DNA from 3 places in the Metabacillus sediminis genome. Region 3 is predicted to be linked to each of the others. Evidence: riboswitches for the same ligand, from Rfam matches in the RefSeq annotation. Region 3 holds a riboswitch; each other region holds the start of a gene.
What was found. Region 3 has a riboswitch for thiamine pyrophosphate ahead of thiM (hydroxyethylthiazole kinase). Riboswitches for the same ligand answer to the same signal wherever they lie in the genome.
Positions count from the first base shown of each region.

Region 1: linked by a shared signal. The riboswitch ahead of tenA (thiaminase II) and the one ahead of thiM (hydroxyethylthiazole kinase) in region 3 are both predicted to bind thiamine pyrophosphate.
Region 2: linked by a shared signal. The riboswitch ahead of thiT (energy-coupled thiamine transporter ThiT) and the one ahead of thiM (hydroxyethylthiazole kinase) in region 3 are both predicted to bind thiamine pyrophosphate.

Region 1 covers NZ_CP147407.1:1,023,888-1,031,152, forward strand. The annotation lists gene chrA (chromate efflux transporter) at 1-1,172, shown strand, start outside; gene WCV65_RS05560 (DUF3231 family protein) at 1,435-2,409, shown strand; TPP riboswitch at 2,460-2,568, shown strand; gene tenA (thiaminase II) at 2,635-3,321, shown strand; gene WCV65_RS05570 (hypothetical protein) at 4,642-4,995, opposite strand; gene WCV65_RS05575 (hypothetical protein) at 5,159-5,638, shown strand; gene WCV65_RS05580 (ferritin-like domain-containing protein) at 5,666-6,106, opposite strand; gene WCV65_RS05585 (GNAT family N-acetyltransferase) at 6,234-6,671, shown strand; gene WCV65_RS05590 (GNAT family N-acetyltransferase) at 6,757-7,265, shown strand, end outside.
Region 2 covers NZ_CP147407.1:3,144,518-3,151,782, reverse strand. The annotation lists gene WCV65_RS16415 (GNAT family N-acetyltransferase) at 1-418, shown strand, start outside; gene WCV65_RS16410 (hypothetical protein) at 457-648, opposite strand; gene WCV65_RS16405 (processed acidic surface protein) at 809-1,981, shown strand; gene WCV65_RS16400 (class D sortase) at 1,981-2,619, shown strand; gene thiT (energy-coupled thiamine transporter ThiT) at 2,632-3,210, opposite strand; TPP riboswitch at 3,305-3,405, opposite strand; gene WCV65_RS16390 (MGMT family protein) at 3,549-3,764, shown strand; rRNA gene WCV65_RS16385 (16S ribosomal RNA) at 4,095-5,633, shown strand; rRNA gene WCV65_RS16380 (23S ribosomal RNA) at 5,879-7,265, shown strand, end outside.
Region 3 covers NZ_CP147407.1:1,395,281-1,402,545, forward strand. The annotation lists gene WCV65_RS07395 (DUF4282 domain-containing protein) at 1,124-1,408, shown strand; TPP riboswitch at 1,449-1,559, shown strand; gene thiM (hydroxyethylthiazole kinase) at 1,658-2,470, shown strand; gene thiD (bifunctional hydroxymethylpyrimidine kinase/phosphomethylpyrimidine kinase) at 2,472-3,278, shown strand; gene thiE (thiamine phosphate synthase) at 3,275-3,922, shown strand; gene WCV65_RS07415 (serine/threonine protein kinase) at 3,941-4,615, opposite strand; gene WCV65_RS07420 (YnfA family protein) at 4,815-5,138, shown strand; gene WCV65_RS07425 (hypothetical protein) at 5,225-5,503, shown strand; gene WCV65_RS07430 (thermonuclease family protein) at 5,659-6,468, shown strand; gene WCV65_RS07435 (TIGR02206 family membrane protein) at 6,659-7,265, shown strand, end outside.

The sequences.
Region 1 (7,265 bases), 370 kb from region 3:
AAATTTGGCTTGAAATTTTACTTGTATCCTCTAAGCTCGGATTGACGTCCTTTGGCGGTCCGGTTGCCCATTTAGGGTATTTTCGGGAGGAGTATGTCAAAAAGAAAAAATGGCTGGATGACCAGTCTTATGCGGATATTGTAGCTCTGTGCCAGTTTCTTCCGGGGCCGGCGAGCAGTCAGGTCGGACTTTCCATCGGGCTGCTCCGGGGTGGCCTTGTAGGCAGTTTTCTGTCATGGTTCGGCTTTACCATGCCCTCGATCCTTATCCTGATTGTATTCGCTTATTTGTTTAAGGGGACGGATGTTCATGAGGCGGGCTGGCTTATGGGGCTGAAAATTACAGCGGTAGCCGTAGTGGCGCAGGCTGTAATGGGGATGGGAAAGTCACTTGCACCGGACAGGCCGCGGATCACAATTGCGGTTCTCGCTGCAGTCGGTGCCCTTTTCGTTCCATCCGCTTGGGGTCAGCTTGCAATTATTGCAGGATCTGCTGTTGCAGGTTATTTGCTTTATAAAAGAGAAGAAGTGCCTGAGGTCCCTAAGCTTATTCTTACAATCGGCAAAAAAACAGCTTCAGCTTCACTTTTATTATTTGGTTTGCTGCTTGTTCTCCTGCCCATCATCCGGCAAACATTCTCCGGGACCTATATCGCTCTATTTGACGTATTTTACCGGGTTGGTTCCCTCGTATTCGGCGGCGGTCATGTCGTCCTGCCGATGCTTGAAAAAGAGGTGGTTCCTGCAGGCTGGATGACACAGGATGTGTTTCTTGCGGGATACGGGGCTGCACAGGCAGTTCCAGGTCCTCTTTTTACATTCGCTGGTTATGTGGGCGCAATCATCTCTGGAGTTCCAGGGGCTTTGATCGCAACTGCGGCTATGTTTCTGCCTTCATTTTTGCTCGTCATCGGAGTTCTTCCTTTTTGGAGCAGCATCCGCGGAAAAAAGGGAGTGCAGGCAGCCCTCATGGGTGTAAATGCGGCGGTCGTTGGTATTCTGCTTGCCGCCCTGTATGATCCTGTTTTTACAAGTGCTATTCATTCAGCGTCTGCATTTGCACTCGCCTTGGTCTCTTTTGCCCTTCTTGTTTATTGGAAGCTGCCGCCTTGGCTTGTCGTGGGACTTACCATAATTGCCGGCACACTGATGGAGCAAATTGGAGTGCTTTAGAAAAATATTATGATATACTAACCGGCAAAGGAAGGTGATTTTACATGAATAGTAAACAGTCCATCCTGAAAAAAGTTGTGGATTATGCAAAAAAGAATCCTGAGCAGACAAAAAAAGCAATCAGCATGGTTACAAAAACCTTAAAAAACCGAAAAAAATAAATGTGCAGATGGCCTTCCCGGTCATCTTTTTTTGTCCTCATAATATCACCTCTTTTTGGAAAAATAACAGTATCTATTTATTTTGAAAAGAGGAAATCAGTATGAAACCAATGTCTTCGTCCGAATTAGCAAATTTATGGTCCACTTATCAGAAAAAGACGATGCTTCTCCGCATCATGGAACACGCATTGGATGTAACAACCCAAAAGGACATTACGTCGATCCTTCAATATGCCTATCAGGAAGAAGTGAAATTTGTAAAAGAAATCGCTCAGCTTTTTCAAAAGGAAGGCGCTGCAATTCCTGAGGGGTTTGATGAAACGGATGTGAACCGAAAGGCGGAAAGGCTGTTCGATCAGTACTTCTATATCCGCTTTCTGCGGATGCTGATGAAGCTTGGAATCGGGCTGAATGCTGTGCACCTGTCAATGGTGTATCGAAATGATATTCACGACTTCTTTTCGAGAACGTCTGCCCATTCCAACAAAGTGTTCGGTATGTGTACAAATTGCCTCCTGCAGGTAGGGAACGGCGCCATTCCACCGGTAATCGGGATGCCGGATCATCCTAAATATGTTGTAAATGAAAGGTATTTATCCGGATTTCATTTTGGCAAAAGAAGATTGAATGCTACCGAACTTTCCATCATCTATCACATTGTGGAAAACAACAACTTCGGTGCCCAGCTGATGAAAGGGTTAAGGAAAGTAGCGAAAGAACCGGAAGTGAAAATGTATTTAAAGAAAGGCGAACAGCTTGCTATTGATTTGTATCAATCCTATGGGAAGCTGATGGAACATAGTGGAATCCCTGTCTCAGCCTTGCCTGGAGCAGTCATTTCTGAAACAAAGACCGCTCCATATTCAGATAAACTGATTATGTATTTAATCAACTTGTTAAGCAGTTTGGGGTTGACAAGCAACGCACTTGGAACAACCTACAGTTTGCGCCCGGATCTTCCTCTGAAAATGGCAATTGCTGCACGTGATATTTATTCATTTGCAAAAGAAGGCGGGAAAATCATGGTAAAGCATCAGTGGATGGAAGAAATTCCGGAAGCTGTGATAAAGAGATAGTTGACGTTTTTTTACTGCATGTTATGATGAACCTGGAAAATAAAATACCGCATTGCCACTAGGGGAGCCCATAACGTGGGGCTGAGACCGGAGTATGCTCCGGGACCCTTGGAACCTGATCTGGTTTGAACCAGCGGAGGGAAGTGGGAGATTCTTAATCTTTCCCGCTCTTATCCGTTAAGAGCGGTTTTTTATTTTTACATAAGAAGCAGGGGGAATTCAAACATGACATCTTTTACAGAAAAGTTAAGAAAAGTAACCGATTCAATTTGGGAGGCAAACTTCAACCATCCTTTTGTAAGGGGAATCGGCGATGGTACGCTCCCGCTTGAAAACTTCCGTTACTATGTCATGCAGGATGCCTATTACTTATCCCATTTTGCCAAAGTTCAGGCACTCGCTGGCGGAAAGGCTGACGACCTTCATGTAACAGCGCGAATGGCCTTCCATGCGCAAGGAACCTACGAAGCGGAGCTATCGCTTCATGAGAAATTCTCAACTCTGCTCGGAATTACAGAAGAAGAAAAACGGGCCTTTGAACCATCACCAACCGCATATGCCTACACATCCCACATGTACCGTTCCGCAATCAACGGAAGCCTTGGGGAAATCATTGCCTGCATCCTGCCGTGCTATTGGATTTACTATGAAATCGGTGAGAGATTGAAAGAGTGTAAGCCTGAAGAACCGATTTATCAGGAATGGATCGCGGCTTATGGAGGAGAATGGTTTAAAGAACTTGTATTTGAACAGCTAGAGCGACTGGACCAGCTTGCCCTGGAGGCATCTGAAAAAGAACGACAGAAAATGATCCGCCATTTCACAATCAGCTGCAAATACGAACTGTCATTTTGGGAAATGGCCTATACGATGGAACAATGGCCGGATACGGAAGCAGTTGAAGTACAGTAAGAGGGGAATTGACTGCATGGGAGTGTCCGATATCGAACCATGAACGTCCGATAGAAAGAGCGGAGTGTCCGATATCCGTGCGCGAGCGACCGATATCCCCCTCGCGAGTGTCCGATAAAAAGCAGAGTGACCGATATCGAACCATGAACGTCCGATAAGAAGAGTGGAGTGTTGGATATCCGTGCGCGAGCGACCGATATCTCCTCGCGAGTGTCCGATAAAAAGCGAAGTGACCGAAATCGAGCCATGACCGTCCGATAAAAAGAGCGGAGTGTCCGATATTCGTGCGCGAGCGACCGATATCTTGTCACGAGTGTCCGATAAAAAGCGGAGTGACCGATATCGAACCATGAACGTCCGATAAGAAGAGCGGAGTGTCCGATATCCGTGCGCGAGCGACCGATATCTCCTCGCGAGTGTCCGATAAAAAGCGGAGTGACCGATATCGAACCATGAACGTCCGATAAGAAGAGTGGAGTGTCCGATATTCGTGCGCGAGCGACCGATATCTTGTCACGAGTGTCCGATAAAAAGCGGAGTGACCGATATCGAACCATGAACGTCCGATAAGAAGAGTGGAGTGTCCGATATTCGTGCGCGAGCGACCGATATCTTGTCACGAGTGTCCGATAAAAAGCGGAGTGACCGATATCGAACCATGAACGTCCGATAAGAAGAGTGGAGTGTCCGATATTCGTGCGCGAGCGACCGATATCTTGTCACGAGTGTCCGATAAAAAGCGGAGTGACCGATATCGAACCATGAACGTCCGATAAGAAGAGTGGAGTGTCCGATATTCGTGCGCGAGCGACCGATATCTTGTCACGAGTGTCCGATAAAAAGCGGAGTGACCGATATCGAACCATGAACGTCCGATAAGAAGAGTGGAGTGTCCGATATTCGTGCGCGAGCGACCGATATCTTGTCACGAGTGTCCGATAAAAAGCGGAGTGACCGATATCGAACCATGAACGTCCGATAAAAAGAGCGGAGTGTCCGATATCCGTGCGCGAGCGACCGATATCTTGTCACGAGTGTCCGATAAAAAGCGGAGTGACCGATATCGAACCATGAACGTCCGATAAGAAGAGTGGAGTGTCCGATATTCGTGCGCGAGCGACCGATATCTTGTCACGAGTGTCCGATAAAAAGCGGAGTGACCGATATCGAGCCACCAACGTCCGATAAAAAGAGCGGAGTGTCCGATATCCGTACGGGAGCGGCCGATAACCCCTCGCGAGTGTCCTGCCACCAAAGAGCTAAAAGTCTCTCCGCAAAAAAAGCCGGCTTCCAACAGGAGGCCGGCCTTTTCTCAATCAATTAATCAATCACTTCATCATCAAATGGGTTAATAACGTAAATATAGCCGTGGGCCAGATCAATTCGGAGGATCCATTCCCATGGAACATCCAGTCTTTTATAAATAGCTTTCCAAAACTCAGCGGATTTTGTTTCAAATTCCAAGTATTCCTGCAGCAGCTCCTTATAGGAAGCTCCCTGAATCTGGATGTTTGAATCCATTAGACGCATGTGGGCTAGGTGCCTGCACTCCAATTCCTGGGCCATCTGAAGCTCTTCCTGTGTGGCTGTTCCAATAACGGTACCGTCCTCAGGTATTGCCGCAAAAACGTTTACATTTTCATCTACTGTCACTGGCTGTTCGTCGAAGCGCATGAGTCATTTCCTCCTTGTTTTGGAATAGGATGGTTCTCCACTATCATACATGAAAAGTTTCAATAATGACATGGATAATCATTAGGTTTGACCAAGGATATTTCGGGAAAACAGGCAGTACGGACATTAGACATATCATCAATGAATAGGGAGGCGCTTCTTTATGTTCGAGCTTCGGGACGTCCTTACATTGCTATGGTCACTTTGCATTGTTTTGCCGATCGCATCATTTGTTCATCAATTAGGCCATACTGTTATGGCGCTTGCCTTTGGCGGAAAAGGAACATTCACAATTGGTAGAGGAAAGCCGCTTTTTACGTTTAAAAATCTGACGGTAAAACGTCTTTATTTTTTGGATTCTTTTTGCCAGTATGAAGGTCTTAGGTATGATAATCGTGCTACTCATGCCATGGTGTATGGAGGGGGAGCGCTTTTTAATCTTCTTTCCATTCTGCTTGTGAACCTGCTTATTGTGCATAATGTATTGGAGCCTCATTTATTTTTCTATCAGTTTGCTTACTTTTCAAGCTACTATGTTATTTTTGCTTTACTGCCTGTCCGATACTCAGACGATCATCCAAGTGATGGAATGGCAATTTACGAAGTTCTCCGTCATGGGCGCAAATGTGATCCTATTGATTAGATAAAAAAACCGCCATTAGGCGGCGATTCAAATCTTTGTTAAATAATATAAAAACCAGACAGCATGGTTTTGCTCGTCCGCAGCCGCTCTTTTGAAAATGCGCTTTATGTACGCATTCGTGGCTTTATCTGAGATATCCAGATAGAAATCAACGGTTTCCTGTTCATCCTTGAAAGCGGCATTAAGCCCTTTCTCATAGGTTGAGGGACATTCTTCAATTTGCTTCGGCTTATGCTGGCGTCCTGTCAGCGACAGATAAATCTGCGAAAACTCCTCATAATGCCTTCTTTCATCCTTTTGAATTTCAAGAATTTTTTCCCTCTGTTCCTGCGTCGGTGCTTGCTTTGCCAGTACTTCATAGCAATTTATCGCGCTGTATTCTCCATCAATTGCCTTGGCTATTTCTTTAGCAAGCAATGCATTCTGGTTCATTTGGCGCTGATATTCTTCGTAATATTGATACTGCATCTCCTTGATCCCCCTTAAAGTTAAGCTTGATAAAATATATGACAGTAATTACAAATTAGTAGTGAAAAGGTTCTGAACATTCTATATAATAAATGCTAATATCAGCAAGGGGATGTGTTGAAAAGCAATGATAACCGTTGTTAAAGCAGGACTTGAGCACATTCAGGGAATCATTCGTGTTTGTTCTGAAGGGTACAGGAACACATATAATGAAACGCATTCCAAAAAGTATATAGAACGTACCATTTCCGAATTTTATAATGCAGAGCGGGTGGCAAAGGAAATACAAGAAACTGACCGTCATTGGAACGGCTGGTATGCGGCAATTGGTGAGAATGGAGTAGCAGGAGCCGGCGGTGGAGGGATGACTGCCGAACACACTTCTGAGCTTTTCGTTCTTTATCTGGATCCCGCCAAAAGAAGACAGGGGATTGGCACGCTGCTTCTTAATGCCATTACAGAGGAACAAATTCAAACATATGGGGCACAGGAACAGTGGGTATCCGTGGATGAACAGAACCAGAAAGGAATACCGTTCTACAAAGCTAAGGGATTTATCGTTTAGGATTGCGTGCCTTCCTATTCACAGACAGAGACTGAAAACTATTATTCTTTGAGGTGCAAGAGAGAGCTATAAGGGGGGCTTCATAATGATTAGGCAACTAACAGAAAAAGACCATGAACAATGCTATTCCTACGTTTCCGGCAAGCCTGCTGAAAACTTGTTTATAATAGGGGACATCGAAGCATTCGGGTACAATGAGCCTTTTCAGAAGGTTTGGGGCGATTTTAATGAGGATGGCGAGCTTCAGGGGATTCTATTAAAATATGAAGCGAATTATATCCCTTTTTCCCATGGGGATTTTGATGCCGGCGGCTTTGCCGGAATTATGAAGGCGGACCCGGAATGGGGTATTCTTTCAGGTCTTGAGGAGGTAACGGTCAAACTGGAGCCGTTCCTTGAACGGCGCGCTGAGAAACGTGTGCTGTATTATGCAAAATGCGTGAAGCTTGAGGAGACGTTCAGTCATCGTCCTGGAGTAACCGTAAAAAAGGCAGGGATTGAAGATACAGAACGGATTCTGGAGCTGCATAAACAGATTGAAGAATTTACTTCAGCGGGAGAGAGTGTGGAAAGCAAGCGCCGAAACATGGAAAA
Region 2 (7,265 bases), 1.7 Mb from region 3:
TACATATGCAGAGAAGATGAGCCAGTGGGAGCAAGCCGATCTCGATCATCTGTTTTTAGCCGAAGATGAAGAGGGGAGAATCGTCGGGTTTTCAAGCTATGGAAAGGAACGTACTGAAAAGCATGGGTTTGATGGTGAAATATATGCCATCTACCTTCTGGATGAGGTGCAGCGAAAAGGGATTGGCAGTGCGCTGCTGTTAAATTCGATAGATGATCTCATTGAAAAAGGATTCCAATCTGTCATGGTTTGGGTAATCAGTGAAAATCCTTCCCGGGGATTTTATGAATCCTATTTTCCTGAATTAATAGGGGAAGAAACATTGTCAATTGGAAATCGGGAGCATATTGAATATGCTTTTGGATGGAAGGATATTGAACGGCTTAAATCGATGCTGCTGCAAGGCAATCGAGTATAACAGAAAGATAAGAAGGGCCTCCAATCTGGTAGGCCCTTCTAATTTAGCTGCTGGTAGAACAAATTAGCCAGTATGGCAAACATGAAGGCAAGGGGCACATTAAATACTAATCCCCAGCCGAATACAAGACCTTCCTCATTGCTTACCCGAATTGCTTCCCTATAACTGATTAAAAAATGAATAATTGATAACAGCATGCAGCCTAACATAAAAGAAAAGGTTGGATTCATTGTCTAGCCTCCCGCATCTCCTTCCTATTACTCTAGTACATTCACCAGCAAGCGAAAATAGAACCATCTACTAGATAGACAATAAAAATATTGTGCTATACATTACAAAAATTTCAGTATATAATTTTCTAGATTACAAATATTACAGGGGGACACTGCGGTGAAAAAATATTTCGCGGCATGTCTTGTACTGCTTCAGCTGCTCGTTGCACACACAGCACTGGCTGCAGGCAAGATTGACGTAAACAGCAGCAGCTACAAAGCCTATTTAAAAGAAATTAACTTGACACATGGCCAGTTAGAGACATATTTAGAAAATTTCGATTACAGAATGTTTGATGAATTTGAAGATGTAGAAGATTTAAGAAGTCATCTGGGAAGAAGGGTGACAGATGATGTTCTTAAAGAAATCCTTGCAAAATATGAATTAACAGAAGATCAATTAACAGACCTCCTTGTTGAAAACGGGGATTTATTCGATGGGGAAAAAGTACAGGATGTTTTCTATTTTGAAAATTATCTGCTTGAAACAATTCAAATTGCGGGAGACTATCCGACTGAAATTAATGATTCGACGCTTCAGGAGCTTTGGGAAAGCTACGACTTTGTCTCCCGTGAAGAGTTTGACCAGTTTATGAAGGATCACGGCCTGGTTTTAGAAGATTATGATTCGATCGAAGAGCTTGATGAAGAAATCTATAATTTCATGGAACTTCCGGATATGGAATCTGAGTTTGAAGAAATTTTTGATCAGCTTGGTTTAACGGAAGAAGAGTTTGAGCGTTTGGCTGCACACTTCGAAAAAGTATATCAAAACAATCCTTATATTGACGCACAGCTGATGCAGCTTGGTGACAGAATGATGGCAATCGGTGATTTTGAAAGTGTAGATGAGCTTTCTGAGAAAGACATTCAAGAGATGATTTCCATCTACGGTGAAATGATGGATTTGCTGAATTTGCAGGCGAAATACTACCTTGTTAAGGATGGAATCAAAAAAGAGCTCTCTTTGCAGACAATGATGAGTCTGAATGATGTGGATGGGGCAGACCTTTTCGTCGAGCTTTATGATTTGGATAACAAACTGATTTTAGATATGACCTTAACTTCTGAAATGATTGGATCAGAATTAATTAAAGAAACAGGTAAGGACTTAGTAAAAACGTCTGAAGCAGTTTCATCCATTAAGAAACAGACGGAAAAACCGGGAGCAACAGTTAAAGGAGCTAAAATGCCTAAGACAGCAGGATTTCATGCAAACTGGATGATTGCCGGAGCTTCTTTAATAGCGGTTTCCGTTTTAATTAGAAGAAAGCTGCGTACATCCATCTGATGAAACATTTCCTTTCAACAGTAAAGAAGAAGCGTACGCTTCTTCTTTTTAGTGCCGCGATCCTCTTTGCTGCCGGAGTTTACTTAACTAGTACGAATGCGTTTAAATTAGCAAAAGCTTACTTTTTCTATGAACAGCAGAAAGCGGATTACCATGTGATTAAAACGGCGCCGGCTAAAGCAAGTGAGACAGAAGGCGCTAAACCTTCTCCTTTATATGAAACAAGGCCGGTAAAAGGGGAACGGATGGGGGAATTAATCATCCCAAAACTAGATGCAGTCCTTCCTATTTACCATGGGACAGAAGAAGACGAGCTCGAAAAAGGAGTTGGGCATTTTGCTCAATCTGTCCTTCCAGGGGAGAAGGATAACTCTGTTTTATCTGGACACCGGGATACTGTCTTCAGACAGCTTGGAAAAGTAGGGGAGAACGATCTGCTTATTGTCAAAACATCTGCCGGCACATTTACTTATAAAATTCGCAAAGTCCGTATTGTAGACGAAAACGACCGTACGGTGATTGTACCTAAACCAAGGGCTACATTAACTGTTTCCACATGCTATCCGTTTGATTTTATTGGTTCGGCACCAGAACGCTACGTTTTAATTGCAAATCTTATTAAAACAGAAAAACCGTAAGCCAATATTGGCTTACGGTTTTTTTGCATTGCTTTTGATTAGCCCGGGTGAATTCATAATGACTAACCATATTGCAAGTGCAGCGACAATCCAGGTAGGGATCATCCAGGTTGAGTTGTATACAAGTGAGTAGGTGAAAACGGGAGTGCCCTTTGGTGCATATGAGCCGAAAAAGACAATTCCTGATAAAACATGCGAAGCAAGCCGAAGAATGGAACCAAGCAGGGTAGCCGCCATAACTGCGGTCAGAGTTCTCCATTTATTTTGCTTCAATGCAGAATGTACCCATCCTGCAAACAAGCCGCTCATCCCGGCAAGCATAAAAGGCAGCGGATAGTCCAAAATAGCTTGGGCGGGATGTACGATAAATGCAGGTGCCAAAATCGGCTGCAGAATTCCGGTCAGAAGGCCTGTGAGCAATCCGCCTTTGAGACCCCACCTGAAGGACATAATAAATATTGGAATCATTCCAAGTGAAAGTGACCCGCCTTGAGGCATCTTAATGAAGAAACTTGAGAGCATGTCCAGCAACAGTGCCAGAGCAGTTAAAATAGCTGTTTCGGATAAGAATAGAAGTTTTTGATTTTTCATATGGGCTCCTTTTACAGGCATCGACCAAAAGGAGAAAATAAAAAAGCAATGCGGGGAATGCTCTTGCTTCCACGCACTGCTTTAATCACGAAGTTAAACGATCAAGCCACATCCCTACGCAAGCATTAACTAACAGGTTCAAAGGGTCTAGAACAGATTGTTCATTCTCAGCCGAAGGCTCCCCTAGTGGTCGTATACCGAATTATTTAATTATTTTCACTATACACTATCACACAAATTTCGACAATAACTATTTTACATTTAATAGAATGATGATACTTACGTGCCGCATTTTTGGTACTATTAATTTACCTTATCAAACCAGAAGGAGGAAGAGAATGAAACCATTTACCGAAAAAGCTATTCAAATCATCAAAAATATACCGGAGGGCCGGGTTATGACGTATGGACAAGTTGCATTTGCAGCGGGAAGTCCTAGAGGAGCGAGACAGGGTGTAAGAGTTCTTCATACGATGAGCAGTAAATACAGTTTGCCTTGGCACAGAGTAATCAGTTCTAGGAGAACTCTCCATCAAGGATCAGGATGTTCTTGAAGAGCAGAAAAAAGCCTTATCTATAGAAGGAGTTGAAATCGAAACAGGGAATAAAATATCGCTGCAAAAATTCCAGCATCATTTTCATAGAGAAATTTGAAAAAAATGATTGTCCTTTTAGAGATATAGTGATATATTAATATTTGTCGCTGAAAACAGAAGATATTTCCTTTTGAAACATTGTTGAAAAAGATGTTGACTCTTGTCTAACGGCGTGATATATTATTAAAGCCGCTAACGAAGCGGTTGCAAAAAATGATCTTTGAAAACTAAACAAATCGAAGTGCCAACGTTAATTCTAGAGCAACAAACAAGAGCTAGTCAAACTACTTTTTGGAGAGTTTGATCCTGGCTCAGGACGAACGCTGGCGGCGTGCCTAATACATGCAAGTCGAGCGGACCTCTTCGGAGGTCAGCGGCGGACGGGTGAGTAACACGTGGGCAACCTGCCTGTAAGACTGGGATAACTCCGGGAAACCGGAGCTAATACCGGATAACTTTTCGAACCGCATGGTTCGGAGATAAAAGACGGTTATGCTGTCACTTACAGATGGGCCCGCGGCGCATTAGCTAGTTGGTGAGGTAATGGCTCACCAAGGCGACGATGCGTAGCCGACCTGAGAGGGTGATCGGCCACACTGGGACTGAGACACGGCCCAGACTCCTACGGGAGGCAGCAGTAGGGAATCTTCCGCAATGGACGAAAGTCTGACGGAGCAACGCCGCGTGAGTGATGAAGGTTTTCGGATCGTAAAGCTCTGTTGTTAGGGAAGAACAAGTGCGGGAGTCACTGCCCGCACCTTGACGGTACCTAACCAGAAAGCCACGGCTAACTACGTGCCAGCAGCCGCGGTAATACGTAGGTGGCAAGCGTTGTCCGGAATTATTGGGCGTAAAGCGCGCGCAGGCGGTCTTTTAAGTCTGATGTGAAAGCCCCCGGCTCAACCGGGGAGGGTCATTGGAAACTGGAGGACTTGAGTACAGAAGAGGAGAGTGGAATTCCACGTGTAGCGGTGAAATGCGTAGAGATGTGGAGGAACACCAGTGGCGAAGGCGACTCTCTGGTCTGTAACTGACGCTGAGGCGCGAAAGCGTGGGGAGCGAACAGGATTAGATACCCTGGTAGTCCACGCCGTAAACGATGAGTGCTAAGTGTTAGAGGGTTTCCGCCCTTTAGTGCTGCAGCTAACGCATTAAGCACTCCGCCTGGGGAGTACGGTCGCAAGACTGAAACTCAAAGGAATTGACGGGGGCCCGCACAAGCGGTGGAGCATGTGGTTTAATTCGAAGCAACGCGAAGAACCTTACCAGGTCTTGACATCCTCTGCCACTTCTAGAGATAGAAGGTTCCCCTTCGGGGGACAGAGTGACAGGTGGTGCATGGTTGTCGTCAGCTCGTGTCGTGAGATGTTGGGTTAAGTCCCGCAACGAGCGCAACCCTTGATCTTAGTTGCCAGCATTCAGTTGGGCACTCTAAGGTGACTGCCGGTGACAAACCGGAGGAAGGTGGGGATGACGTCAAATCATCATGCCCCTTATGACCTGGGCTACACACGTGCTACAATGGATGGTACAAAGGGCTGCAAAACCGCGAGGTTAAGCGAATCCCATAAAACCATTCTCAGTTCGGATTGCAGGCTGCAACTCGCCTGCATGAAGCCGGAATCGCTAGTAATCGCGGATCAGCATGCCGCGGTGAATACGTTCCCGGGCCTTGTACACACCGCCCGTCACACCACGAGAGTTTGCAACACCCGAAGTCGGTGGGGTAACCCGTAAGGGAGCCAGCCGCCTAAGGTGGGGCAGATGATTGGGGTGAAGTCGTAACAAGGTAGCCGTATCGGAAGGTGCGGCTGGATCACCTCCTTTCTAAGGAAGAATTATCAGCACCCATGTGGTGCAGCAATTAACGGACGCACTTCGACTTTGTTTAGTTTTGAGAGATCATTCTCTCTATACACTTGTTCTTTGAAAACTAGATAACGATATGAATGTCAAACATTCACACGAGTAAGCAAATAACCTTACGATTTTCTTCTGCGCTTGCGTAGATAGAGAACATCAAGTCTGAAAACATCTGTTTTCAGCTCTAACGAAGATAACGTCTGTTATCAGGTTAAGTTAGAAAGGGCGCACGGTGGATGCCTTGGCACTAGGAGCCGATGAAGGACGGTACGAACACCGATATGCTTCGGGGAGCTGTAAGTAAGCGTTGATCCGGAGATTTCCGAATGGGGAAACCCGCTGCTCGTAATGGAGCAGCATCCTGATCTGAATACATAGGATCTGGAAGGCAGACCCGGGGAACTGAAACATCTAAGTACCCGGAGGAAGAGAAAGCAATAGCGATTCCCTGAGTAGCGGCGAGCGAAACGGGATTAGCCCAAACCAGAAGGCTTGCCTTCTGGGGTTGTAGGACACTCAACACGGAGTTACAAAGGAACGGGGTAGAAGAAGCGGTCTGGAAAGGCCCGCCAAAGAAGGTAACAGCCCTGTAGTCGAAACTTCGTTCCCTCCTGAGTGGATCCTGAGTACGGCGGGACACGAGAAATCCCGTCGGAAGCAGGGAGGACCATCTCCCAAGGCTAAATACTCCCTAGTGACCGATAGTGAACCAGTACCGTGAGGGAAAGGTGAAAAGCACCCCGGAAGGGGAGTGAAACAGATCCTGAAACCGTGTGCCTACAAGTAGTCAGAGCCCGTTAACGGGTGATGGCGTGCCTTTTGTAGAATGAACCGGCGAGTTACGATTACGTGCAAGGTTAAGTTGAAAAGACGGAGCCGCAGCGAAAGCGAGTCTGAATAGGGCGATTGAGTACGTGGTCGTAGACCCGAAACCAGGTGATCTACCCATGTCCAGGGTGAAGTTCAGGTAACACTGAATGGAGGCCCGAACCCACGCACGTTGAAAAGTGCGGGGATGAGGTGTGGGTAGCGGAGAAATTCCAATCGAACCTGGAGATAGCTGGTTCTCTCCGAAATAGCTTTAGGGCTAGCCTCATAGTGAGAGTCTTGGAGGTAGAGCACTGATTGGACTAGGGGCCCTCATCGGGTTACCGAATTCAGTCAAACTCCGAATGCCAAAGACTTATCTATGGGAGTCAGACTGCGAGTGATAAGATCCGTAGTCGAAAGGGAAACAGCCCAGACCACCAGCTAAGGTCCCCAAGTATCCGTTAAGTGGAAAAGGATGTGGGGTTGCTTAGACAACCAGGATGTTGGCTTAGAAGCAGCCACCATTTAAAGAGTGCGTAATAGCTCACTGGTCGAGTGACCCTGCGCCGAAAATGTACCGGGGCTAAACGGATCACCGAAGCTGTGGACTGTTCTTACGAACAGTGGTAGGAGAGCGTTCTAAGGGCTGAGAAGCCAGACCGGAAGGACTGGTGGAGCGCTTAGAAGTGAGAATGCCGGTATGAGTAGCGAAAGAGGGGTGAGAATCCCCTCCACCGAATGCCTAAGGTTTCCTGAGGAAGGCTCGTCCGCTCAGGGTTAGTCGGG
Region 3 (7,265 bases):
CGGGCCTGCAGGATGCGGGTCAGTTCTGCGTTGCGACAGGACGTCGCGCTCTTAGCAGAACTTCCTTATTTGAGCGCCTCTCGGTCAAGAGCTCCACCGTCTCTCACGGAGGCCCGCACGAAGCGGGTCAGTTCTGCGTTGCGGCAGGACGCCGCGCTCTTAGCAGAACTTCCTTACTAGGAGCGCCCTCCGCTTTTCGTGGTGTCCAGCTTCGGCCGCTAGCCGTTCGGCCGCTTCGCTCTCTCGGGCCCGCAGGAGGCGGGTCAGTTCTGCGTTGCGACAGGACGTCGCGCTCTTAGCAGAACTTCCTTATTTGAGCGCCTCTCGGTCGAGAGCTCCACCGTCTCTCACGGAGGCCCGCACGAAGCGGGTCAGTTCTGCGTTGCGGCAGGACGCCGCGCTCTTAGCAGAACTTCCTTACTAGGAGCGCCCTCCGCTTTTCACATTGTCTAGCTACGGCGGCTAGCCCCTCGAGGTCATAAGCCACTCATCCTGAGGAAGGAAAGTTCACCTTCCCCAGGCTGATTGTCTTATGCTTGTCGGGGCTGGGCAAGCCGCCTCCGCTTTTCGTTAGTACCCTATATGATCATCAAAGAAGAAGGCGATTACGATTACGAATACGAGAAGGATCGATGAAATATTCATATAGTGGGCGAACTTTGAGAAATAAAGTATTTTTGCTAGAAAGTATAGCAAGACCGATAGGATTGAACAAATCATGCAAAGCCTTGAGGTTAGCCTCATAAAGTTCTCCTTTACCCCTTTTTTCCATTGTTCCCCTTTTTATATATATACCCATATTCTATTCGAAAATGGTTGCGCTTTTATGAACTAATTGTAAAAGGGGAAGAAGGTTGTGGACTTTATGATTCAATAGGGATTAAGGGGCCTCTATCGAACCAGTATGTTTTTTTCTGATGCCTTATTTAAGAGAAAGGTCTTGGGTTAATCCCCTTAGAGTGAAAGATTCTGAAGGATATAGAAATATATGGATTAGAATGGAAAAATTTAAATAGGCCAGTATTTCTAAAAGTTAAATCTTTGTGCCTATGTGAAGGAATGTATAAGATACAGCTTGCATACCTATTGTTTGAAGAGAATTTCAAATGAGGGGTGACAGCGGGTGAAAGAGTTTCTTAGTTTTAATAAAATGATTACACCAGCCATAATAACCATTATTTTTTATATTGGGAGCGGAATCAGTGTACTGACCGGTTTGGTGATGATGTTCAATTCGGGTGAATCAATGACCCCCGGCCTGCAGATCCTGATGGGTTTGTTTACAATGCTTCTGGGCCCGTTTGCCATTCGGATTTATTGCGAATTGCTGATTGTGATGTTCAAAATGAACGAATCTCTTGGAAAAATAGCTTCAGACAGGAACGAGGAAGAAGAGAAGATTGGGTGACGCTTGATTTTTCGTGTGGTAAGGGATAAACTTACTTTAAAAAATACGGATCGGGAGCTTGTGGAAGCAGGCTGAGAGTACGGCTAATCTGCCGTAGACCGGGTGAACCTGTTGGATAATGCCAGCGCAGGGAGAATGTAATGACTGATCATATTTTATGATTAAAGGCATTTCGCTTCTATGCGGGATGCCTTTTTGCATGGGCGCCCACCGGTTATCTGCAGCTCTTTCCGGAGAGGATGAATTGGAATGAATGCACAAAAAGCAGGAGCATTGCTGAGTAAAGTAAGAGAGGTAAATCCCCTGGTACATAATATAACGAATATTGTAGTTGCTAATTTTACAGCCAATGGGCTATTGGCCCTTGGTGCTTCACCGGTTATGGCAGATGCCAAGCAAGAAGCAGCAGAAATGGCTGCTATGGCAGGAGTGCTCGTTTTAAACATTGGCACACTGACAGAGCGGACTGTGGAATCTATGATTCTTGCAGGCAAATCCGCTAATAAGCACGGTGTTCCTGTTGTACTGGATCCTGTTGCAGCGGGTGCAACGGAGCTCCGTACACGTTCTGCTAAGCAGATTCTTGAAGAGGTAAAGGTTGCTGTTGTTCGTGGGAATGCGGCGGAAATCGCTAATGCAGCCGGTCAGAAATGGGCAATCAAAGGAGTCGATTCCGGAGAAGCTGAAGGAGACTTAGAAGAGCTGGCAATTCATGCTGCAAAGAAACTGAACACGGTGGTGGCTGTGACGGGAGAGACAGACTATATCTCCGATGGAAAACAGGTATTGAAGGTGTCGAATGGCCACTCTATCCTGACGAAAGTTACAGGTACTGGATGTCTGGTCACATCAGTAGTTGGAGCCTTTCTGGCAGTTGAGAAAAATCCGGTATCAGCTGCAGCGGCTGCGCTTGCTGTTTATGGAACCGCGGCAGAACTGGCTGCTGAAAAAACTGCGGATCAAGGACCCGGGAGCTTTCAAGTCGAATTCTTGAACCAGCTATTTCTGGTGACTGAAGAACAAGTCACTCTTCGTGCAAGAATTGAAAAGGTGGGGTTATAGAATGATCAAAAAGGCATTAACTATTGCCGGTTCAGACAGCGGCGGCGGAGCGGGTATTCAGGCTGACCTCAAAACATTTCAGGAGCTTGGCGTGTTCGGGATGAGTGCTGTTACAGCTGTAACAGCCCAGAATACCCTTGGTGTGCATGGAGTGTTTCCTTTAACTGCCAATGCTGTATCCGCGCAGGCTTCTGCAATAGGGGAGGACCTCCCTCCGGATGCCGTTAAAACAGGCATGCTCTTTAATGCAGAAATCATCTTGGCGGCAGCGGATTCAATAAAAAATTTTGGATGGAAAAATGTTGTGATTGACCCGGTTATGATTGCCAAAGGCGGAAGCACGCTTCTTCAAAGTGAGGCGGTTAAGGCCATGATTGATTACCTCATTCCGCTCGCTGCCGTTATTACTCCTAATATTCCAGAGGCGGAAGCAATTACCGGAATAACAATTAATAATGAGGAAAATAAACGAGAAGCTTGCAGGATTATTCATAATATGGGAGCTTCCTCGTGCCTGATTAAAGGCGGGCATGAAGAGAATACGGAGGAGTCAGCCGATCTTTTATACGATGGGAAAGAGTTTACAGCACTGATAAGCAAGCGAATTGAAACAAGGCATACTCACGGGACAGGCTGTACATTTTCAGCCGCCTTGACAGCTGAACTTGCTAAGGGCAGCACGATTGCTAAAGCTGCGGAAACAGCGAAGCAATTTATTCAGGCAGCCATTGAAGAAACGCTTGTAATTGGAGAAGGCCATGGTCCTACTAATCATTGGGCTTTCCAAAAGAGGATGAGACAGATATGAACAGGAACCGGATAAAACAGCACTTGGCCCTTTATTTTATAGCAGGAACACAGGACTGTCCGAATGATATTGAAGAGGTAGTAACCGGGTCAATTGAAGGAGGAATTACGCTCTTCCAATTTCGCGAAAAAGGCAAGGGTTCCCTTCATCCAGCCGATGAAATTGAACAGCTTGCGGTCCGGCTGATGCAAATATGCAGAAACTCAAATATTCCCTTCATTGTAAATGATGATGTGGAGCTGGCATTAAAAATAGGGGCGGACGGAATTCATGTAGGACAGGATGACGCCAAAGCCAGTGAGATCATTACACGCTTAAATGGTATGATTCTCGGGGTATCCGTGCATAGCGCAGAAGAGGCAAAGCGTGCTTTAGCCGATGGGGCAGATTACATTGGGGTGGGTCCTGTCTTTCCGACTTCATCCAAAGAGGATGCGAAGGAAGCGAAAGGCACCGCTGTAATCGAGGAGATCAAGCAAGCAGGCATTGATATTCCAATGGTAGGGATTGGCGGAATAACGGCTGAGAATGCGAAGAACGTTGTAAAGGCGGGAGCAGATGGAGTATCGGCCATTTCAAGCATCAGCAGATCGGAAAATCCCGCCGCAGCTGCCAGAGCTCTGAAGAAAGAGATAACCCGGTAGAGAAAGAAAACAAAACGCCTAGCTTTTCTTAGCGAGGCGTTTTGTTTCTTTGCTCTTTTTCTTTCTTTTGTAATATCCGTTAATCTTCAGGTATTTCTGATAGCCTTTGCGAATCCGTTCGAGCATCCAGCGCGGAATCTTCCATTTTCTGAATCTTGAAAGGGGAAGGTATATCCGGTAGTAGGCCTTTTTGAAATCCTTCCACCTTGGACAATCAAACACTTCTAAAAAATCAGAGACGTCCACAATATAGCCGCGGCCATCCTTCATCATGACATTTTTTCCGTGTATATCCGTGGGGTTTAATCCCTTTTCCCTGGCATATGCAATGGCGTCGTCTACATCTTTTATGACTTTTTCAGGGATGTAAACACCTTTTCTAAGAGCATCGTAAAGAGTGATGCCCTCCAGTTTTTTTAATATGAGATAACGGTCACTATAGCTGAACATGACCGAGTATGCTGGGTGATCGCCAAGTATTTGGTATACTTGTCTTTCTTTATCGGCGCCTTCGCGGTTTTCTGCATAAAGCTTAACAATTTTTCCTGGGAGTCCTTCGTTTACGAAAACGGCCGCATAGTTTCCGCGGCCAAGCAATTTCCAGCCTTGCGGTATATTTTTTACATGAACCGGTTCAAGAGGGTCTACACTTTTTACGGAAACTTTCGCAGTTAATTCAGCATCAATATTCATCCTATTTATCACCTCAGGGAACAAACAAATCCCGACTTAGCTTTCATTAATATAAAGTATGGTTAAACCTATCATACTCTTTTCTGCAGGTCTAGTCATCCACTTGAAAATAGGAAGTTTTAGGAGAAGGCTAAGCTTGTAAGATTCGTTCACTTGATTTAATATTTGCTATGAATAAAGCACAGAAAGTATGTGGACTATGATCAAATCTATCATTTTATTTGTATTAGCGGGTTTAGCGGAAATTGGTGGAGGCTATTTAATTTGGCTATGGATAAAGAACGGTCTTCCAATATGGTACGGAATCATTGGCGGGGCAGTGCTGGTTGTGTATGGCATATTGCCGGCCCTGCAGGATTTTCCTGATTTCGGCAGAGTGTATGCAGCGTACGGAGGATTATTTATCGTTCTCGCTTTACTATGGGGTTGGGGAGTAGATGGAAAAGCACCTGATTTCTATGACACATTAGGAGCCGTTATCTGTCTGATCGGTGCAGGAATTATCCTATGGGCACCCCGCTGAATCATAGAATAATAGAAGCAGCAGGGATATTCGTCGCCTCCAACTGATAGAGTCTGAATACTCTATTAGGGAAAGGAGGGGATATTATGAGTTCTCGAAATAGATGCAATTCTGGCAGTAAGCCAAGACTCTATTTGGATGAATTGGCGGGTTCATCCTGTCATCGCAGCAGAAAAGGAACGTCCGATCACGGCCGCAAGTCGTGCGGAAACGGACAGACAGAAGGAATGTCAGACCGCCGCAGGAACTGCGGATGCAGCCAGGTAAGCTCTGGAAGCTGCTCCCGTTATTGCGCGAATGTATGCCGGACACTCTTCCCTCTCAACTATACTCAATGCTTTAATGACTGTACTTCCTGCCAGTAAGAGTTTTTCAGAACATGCTAAAAGTTAACCAAAATGATGGCGCAGAATGGTCTTCTGCGTTTTTTTTTGGTGGAAAACTGACTTAACAATGTACATATTGTTCATTTGGCACCTATAATCTTATATAACTGCAAAGTAAAGGAGTCTTCATAGAGTTGAAAAAACAGATGATAGCGATTATTTTACTTACTCATTTAAGCTTGGCAGGATGTTCGGCGATGACGCAGCCATCCGATCAACCCGTTCAAACCCATTCTTCATCCAATAAAGAAACGAAACAGGAAAAACAAGGAGATGAAAAAAGCGCTGTATTAGAGGAAGAAAAGGGAAATACGGTTCCAGCAACCGTACTTTCTGTTACAGATGGAGATACACTGAAAGCAGAACTTAAAAATGGGGCAACGGAAAAAGTCCGTCTTATATTAATTGATACGCCCGAAAGCAGAGGGAAATACGAAGGAAACCCTCAGCCATTTGCCAAAGAGGCCTCAGCCTATACAAAGGAGCAATTGGAAGGGAAGGAAATTGAACTTGAATTAGGAGTAGAGGAAAGAGACCGTTTTGGCCGTTTGCTCGCATACATATGGATGGACGGACAAATGTACAACAAACGCCTCTTAAAAGAAGGGCTTGCAAGGGTAGCTGTATACCCGCCTAATACAAAATATCTGGATCAATTTAAGGAAGCAGAGGCAAAGGCAAAAAAAGAAGAACGGAAAATATGGTCACTTGAAAATTATGCCACTGATCGCGGATTTGAAGATGAAGTGAATGATCAGGTGCCAGAGGAGCCATCTAAAGGAGAAAATTCTCAAGCAAATCAGCAATTCGACCCAAAAGGGCCGGATAAGGATTGTGGTGATTTTTCCGGCCATGAGGAAGCCCAGGCCTTTTTTGAAGCAGCAGGCCCCGGAGATCCGCATAGACTGGACCGGGATGGAGACGGATTGGCATGTGACAAATAACGAAGAGGAGAAGGCTGTGGCCGGTCTCCTCTTTTTTGCACATTAGCAGGTAAACAGCTGAATTTCTGCCGGGAAGTATACCGGAATAATCCGGCAGCGGGTTAAAGGCTTTGCTATTCTTAGTAAACTGGATGCACGATTGAATAAATCCCCATAGATTAGCGGATGATGATTCAGAGGTGATGACATTTTGGACAAGGCTTTTCATATTTTTTCTGAAGCACACATTTTGGCGCTATTCGTAACTTTTACTGCCATGGCACTTGTATTTATTCTCCGTTATCATTTTAACGCAGCCCGGTATTCTTTTGGATTTGTCCTATTGTCGTCTGAAGTGCTTGAACAGCTATGGAAGCTATCAGCTGGAAGATGGTCTCTGGCTTCGGATCTCCCGCTTCATTTAAGTGATCTTGCTGTTATCCTGGCAATAATCATGACTTTTACAAAAAATAAAGCCCTTTTTCAATTTCTCTGGTATGCAGGAATTGCAAGTTCATTTCAAGCAATCGTTAGCCCGGATCTTGGTCCCTATACATTTCCACATCCTGTTTTCTTCACGTTTTTTGTATCTCATGCAGGAGTGATCATGGCATGCCTTCTTTTTGCTGCAAAGGGCTTCAGGCCATCACTGCGATCTCTCTGGATCACAGCTATGCTGGTCAATCTGTATGCAGCCGCAGTTTTTTGGATCAATCATCTTCTAAACTCAAACTACTTATACATTATGAAAAAACCAGCAGGGGGATCCCTTCTGGAAGTACTTGGCCCATGGCCGTGGTATTTGCTTTCTATGGAAG